Linked DNA regions of Solitalea lacus. The protein of the gene in region 1 interacts with the protein of each later gene in a pairwise test. Links are inferred from orthologs where the notes say so. Each region holds a gene or a part of one and is shown on either strand. Other genes may lie near its edges.

Region 1 (3,218 bases):
GGCAAAGGTTCGATTACCCAAGCTACCCAACAGCAATAATAAATAACAACCTATTTGAATTGAGATGCGTTTCATAAGGAACAATTTAGATTAAGGAATAAACTAAAATTAGATTGATTAATTAACGTGGTGCCGATAAATTCTCCAGTTCCTGCAAGCGCTTTATTGCTTCTTGCTGTGAAAGAAGCTCGGCCTGCGGTGCACCTTTGTTGAGCATACGAATCAGTGAAAATTGCCTTCTTTAGCAATTCGATCAATATTGGGAGTCTGATATCCCATTAACCCCATCGTATTGGTGCTAATTTGTGGAACAACAATATCATCACCAAAAATGACTAAAATATTGGGCTTTTTTTGCTGGGCGTAAGATGGGGAACCCAAGACTACCCCCAGTAAAAGTATACTGAGAATACTTCGGAATAGAGAGCGGACCATAAGTTTAGAGTTTGTTTTTCAGTCGTTAAACCTTACTCTTAATAGGAACTTACAGAAATTGAAAGTGAGTTAATTTTAATTCAAAGGCTACAACTGACGTTTAATGTAATTTACAACTTTTTTTTAAAACCAATATCAAGCCTTCCGTTTAATTAAAAGTTAGTTATTCAACTTTCAGTTCAAATCGTTCATTCATGATAAGTTTTCCTTCTATCTCCTTTCCGTCTACCTTCAGCCCTTTTATCTTACCTGTTTTGCCTTTTAAGACTAAATCGATTAGCTGCTTATCAGTTATTTTTTTCTCATACACTTCAAAAGGAATTTTTAAGCCGCAAACCTTAAAATTTGTACAACCGTAGGCCGAATTTCCTTTTTTTAGGAAATGCACTTTACATTTAGGGCAGCTAAGGGATTCAATGGAAACTGTTTCTTTGGGAGCTTTGGCTTTAGCATCCTTTTTTGGTTTTTCATCCGGTTTGGAAACAGTTTGATCAGCAATAGTTATTACTTTGCCAACATTACTTTTCACTTCAGCTGTAAGTCCAACCACCATTTGAATCAACTCCTGTTTAAAAAGTTCCAGTTGATACTCCCCTTTTTCTATAAGTCGTAGTTTTCGTTCCCAGGTACCAGTTAACTCAGCACTTTTAAGTAATTCATTTTGTATAGTATCAATCAGATCGATACCGGTTTGAGTAGCATGGATGTTTTTTTTCTTTTTTTCTATGTACTTGCGCTTAAACAATGTTTCAATGATGTTAGCACGTGTTGAAGGTCGCCCAATACCGTTGTCTTTCATCAACTCACGCATTTCTTCATCATCTACCTGCTTGCCCGCTGTTTCCATAGCCCGCAGCAAGGTGGCTTCCGTATAAGGCTTAGGGGGAGATGTTTTACCCTGATGTATACGAGGTTCATGAGGTCCACTCTCTCCTACTTCAAAAACCGGCATTATGCGTTCCTCATCTTCTCCTTCTTTTTTTTCAGTTTTATCATTGGCATATAATTCTTTCCAACCGGCTTCTAAAATTTGTTTACCTGAGGCTTTAAACTCTACCTGCCCAACTTTACCTAAAACTGTAGTGTTTGACACCTTACACTCTGAATAAAAAGCTGCAATAAAGCGACGGGTGATTAAATCGTAAACTCGCTTTTCATCAATACTTAGACCTGCAGGAGTAACACCGGTAGGAATAATTGCATGGTGATCGGTTACCTTCTTATCGTCAAAAACTGTTTTAAGCTTAGGGATTGGTTTTGCTAATACAGGATCCGTAAATTTACTGTAGAAAGTCAACTGCCCCATAATACCAGCTATTTTAGGATGAAGATCTTCAGAAAGATAAGTAGTATCAACCCTTGGATAGGTAACGAGTTTCTTTTCGTATAAATTCTGTATATATTTCAGCGTATCATCTGCTGAATAAGCATATTTTTTATTGGCATCTACCTGTAAGGATGTTAAATCATACAGCCGCGGATTTCCTTCTTTACCTTCCTTTTTCTCAAACGAGGTAATTTCGAAAAGATGTTGCTTTAAATACTCCAAGCCTTTTTCAGCTTTTTCCAAAGTTTTAAGCCTATCAATGGTAGCTGTAAATTCCGTTTCGCGGTAAAGAGTTTTCAGTTCCCAATATTCTTCTGATACGAAAGCATTGATCTCTTTCTGCCGTTGCACAATCATAGCCAGGGTTGGCGTTTGCACCCTCCCTATAGACAGTACAACTTTACCCTGTCCAAATCGTTTGGTAAACAAACGAGTGGCATTCATACCCAACAACCAATCACCTATTGCACGTGCACTTCCGGCAGCATACAGGTTATTAAACTGCTCACTTTCTTTCAGCTTTTGAAACCCTTCACGTATGGCTTCTTCTGTCAAAGATGAAATCCATAATCGTTTTACAGGAACTGAGCATTTGGCTTTAAGCAAAACCCAACGCTGGATCAATTCTCCTTCCTGCCCGGCGTCACCACAGTTAATCACCTCTTCACATTTGCTCACCAGATCTTCTATAACCTTAAACTGTTTGTGTACGCCCCCATTATCAATCAACTTAATGCCAAAACTTTTAGGAATCATGGGTAAATCTTCCAAACGCCATGCTTTCCATCGTTCAGTATAGTCATGGGGCTCTTTTAAGGTGCAAAAGTGACCAAATGTCCAAGTTACCTGAAAACCATTACCTTCATAATAGCCGTCCTTACGCTGTTTAGCACCAATTACTTCAGCAATATCCTTGGCTACACTTGGTTTTTCGGCAATGCAAACTTTCATACTTCGGCTTGAACAATTTTAAGGGGCACAAATGTCGTATAAAAGTTCAGAAAGTTTATCAAAAGAACTCAAATTCTGACCAATACCCTTCGCAATTTAATGTTCCAAAAAGTATTTTTTGATGAACCTAGCATTTAAAATTAAAAAAGTCCTTTCAGTTTGTTCTCATGGATAAGCTAAAAAACATTTTATTATAGCCCTCGCTCTTCGTTAAGTGTTTAAACAATTGTTTTTTTTCATAAAATTATTCATTCTACCAACCCTCACAAATAGTAGATACCCTCTGATTAACAGCCATTTATCAAAATTTAACATTTTTTTTTGCTGCTTTAACAGATGTTTTATTTTTGCGACAGATGGAGATGATTCAACAACATATTGAAGCACTGATATTTGCCTCTGAGCAAAGCATAACTTCAGCCGAGATCGTAGCTTGTTTAAGCCAAGTTAATGGAGAGGAGGTTGCAGATGTACTAGTTGATGAAACTATTGAAGCCATAAGTAA
Region 2 (2,938 bases), 2.2 Mb from region 1 along the record:
ACTGCTCTTTAAATTCAAGCACTTTTGCTTCAGCCGCCTGCTTACATTCATTTAATACTTTACCTAAAGCCCGCTTTTCTTCCGGGGTAGTTTGCTTAAATTCTTCAAACAAATCACCAATAATTCCTTTTCTACCTAAAAACTTAATCCGAAACTGCTCTAGTTCGTCGGCATTGGCCGGAGTAAATGCGTTGATTTCCGCTATGTAACCTTCAATTTTCGATTGCATGCGGCAAAGATAAAATTTTTACACATCTGAATTACATTCAATTCGCCACAAAATATACCCAAAACCAAAGAAGTACAGTTAACTCAACTCTATTTACAATAAGACTCACCCAACAAAAACCACAATCTGTTAACAAAAACTTAAACAAGTCCTGGCATTTTCATACAAATTTCCATGGGAAACCAACATCTAAAAAGACTCAGAGTTTTTCTTTCCACTTTCTCTTTTTTTCCACAAAATCACCATCTCACTTCTGTTTATCAACTAAATGATTCATATTAAGCCCAAGTAAAATAAATTAAGCCTCTGGGACAAAAAATAGATTCCGTAAAAACTCTTATTTTTACCCCCTTGAAATAATTATGGACAAAAGGTGGATCACACATTCGGATTATAATAATGAAGTAATTGACTTACTAACTCAGGAGCTGAATGTTTCCCCTATTATTGCCCAGTTATTGGAGCGACAAGGCATTACTTCTTTTGAAGAAGCCAAGTGTTTTTTCAGGCCTGACATCAACCATCTTCATGATCCTTTTTTAATGAAGGATATGGAGAGTGCAATTGAACGCATTGAAGCTGCCATTAAATCGAACGAAAAAATTTTGATTTATGGCGATTACGATGTTGACGGTACAACTTCCGTTTCATTGGTATATAGCTTCTTCCGCAAATTCTACAATCATCTCGACTACTATATTCCCGATCGTTATAAAGAAGGCTATGGCATTTCCTTCCAAGGCATAGATTATGCGAATGCACATGGCTTCAGCTTAATAATTGCTTTGGATTGTGGAATCAAATCAATTGACAAAGTTGATTATGCCCTTGAGAAAGGCATTGATTTTATTATTTGTGATCACCACTTACCTGGCGAGCAAATTCCTACAGCAGTTGCCGTACTGGACCCTAAACGAAAAGATTGTGAATATCCATACAAAGAGCTGTCTGGGTGTGGCATTGGCTTTAAACTGATTCAGGCCTTTGCCGAAAAGAATCATATGCCTTTTAGCTACCTTGAAAATTTCCTCGACTTGGTAGCCGTAAGCATTGCTTCTGATATTGTACCTATAACTGGTGAAAATAGAACATTGGCTTTTTTCGGCTTAAAGCGGTTGAATGAGAACCCTTGCGAAGGCTTACGCGCTTTAATAGATCTTTCTGCTCAAAAAGAAGAATTAACCATTACTGATATTGTTTTCCAGATAGGTCCGCGAATTAATGCAGCTGGTCGGATTGACGACGCGAAGCATGCCGTACACTTGTTAATTTCGGGTTCGTCGGAGTTGGCAACAGAAAAAGGGCAGATTGTAAATCTTAAAAACACCGAACGTAAAGAGTTTGACAACAACATCACCGTTGAGGCTCTTTCGATGATAGAAAATACACCCGAGCTACAAAACAAAAAATCTACGGTATTATTTTCTCCAAACTGGCATAAAGGGGTGATTGGTATTGTTGCCTCACGCTTAATCGAAAAATATTACCGCCCAACCATCATTCTTACTGAATCCAATGGTAAAGCAACTGGCTCTGCTCGTTCGGTAAGTGGCTTTGACATCCATGAGGCTATCGGCGCCTGCAGCGACCTACTTGAGCAGTTCGGCGGGCATAAATATGCTGCAGGACTAACCATTAGCTTGGATAATGTAGATGCTTTCATCCAGAAATTTGAGGAGGTTGTTTCTTCAACCATTGAAGAACGTTCACTTTCACAGGAAATAGAGATAGATGAATATATAAAGCTGGGTGATATTACCCCAAAACTGATGCGCATCATTAAGCAATTTGCTCCTTTTGGGCCTGGCAATATGAAACCGATATTTGCCACTAAAAATGTTTGGTGCAAATTTGAGCCGCAAATTGTGGGCAATAATCATTTAAAATTTACCGTTCAACAATCCGAAGGCTATAGCTTTGATTGCATAGGATTTAATTTAGGACAACATTATCAGCGCATTCGAAAGGGTATTCCTTTTGATATTTGCTATAGTATTGAAGAAAACACATGGAATGGTAAAACAACCATTCAATTGAGTATTAAAGATATAAAGTAAGTCTTTCCATCTCCTTAATTATCAGGAGTTAAAAAATAGGGACAAACTAAGTATTAAAATTGTTATTACGTATTAAAAATACCCTTCCCGTTGGGGAGAGATTTGGAGGAGTTCATGCTTGAGTTACGCGCCGAAAATCTGGTGAAAACATATAAAAAACGTACAGTAGTAAACCATGTTTCATTTAACGTAAAACAAGGTGAAATTGTCGGTTTGTTAGGACCAAATGGAGCAGGGAAGACTACTTCGTTTTATATGATTACCGGTCTTATTAAACCTAATGAAGGACATGTTTACCTAGACGACCAGGAAATCACCTATGACGCTATGTATAAGAGGGCTCAAAAAGGTATTGGCTACCTTGCACAGGAGGCCTCGGTATTTCGTAAGCTAAGTGTTGAAGACAACATCATGGCAATTTTAGAAATGACGAAATTAAACAAGGAAGAACGTCATGATAAATTAGAATACTTGCTAAATGAGTTCAGCTTGCAAAAAGTTAGAAAAAACAGAGGTGATTTACTATCGGGAGGTGAGCGCAGAAGAACCGAAATTGCACGTTGTTTAGCAGTTGACCCTAAGTTTATTTTGTTAGATGAGCCTTTTGCAGGAGTAGACCCTATTGCCGTTGAAGAGATTCAGAGCATTGTGG

What was found.
Region 2: the proteins of L2B55_RS13540 (region 1) and recJ interact in binary tests that used the Escherichia coli proteins (3 or more experiments, as listed by UniProt). The link is inferred for Solitalea lacus from one-to-one orthologs.

The regions. Positions count from the first base shown.
Region 1 is NZ_CP091740.1:3,128,753-3,131,970, forward strand. What follows is about bases 157-3,106. They hold L2B55_RS13540 (type IA DNA topoisomerase), read right to left. Parts: upstream 2,714-3,106; coding sequence 599-2,713; downstream 157-598. Other genes in these bases: L2B55_RS13535 (hypothetical protein), read right to left, coding at 223-435; scpB (SMC-Scp complex subunit ScpB), read left to right, coding at 3,070-3,106. Also shown: L2B55_RS13530 (arylsulfatase), read right to left, coding at 1-75; more of scpB, read left to right, coding at 3,107-3,218.
Region 2 is NZ_CP091740.1:963,590-966,527, reverse strand. It holds recJ (single-stranded-DNA-specific exonuclease RecJ), read left to right. Parts: upstream 1-591; coding sequence 592-2,286; downstream 2,287-2,938. Other genes in the region: lptB (LPS export ABC transporter ATP-binding protein), read left to right, coding at 2,401-2,938; pheS (phenylalanine--tRNA ligase subunit alpha), read right to left, coding at 1-229. UniProt on the Escherichia coli protein: Single-stranded-DNA-specific exonuclease.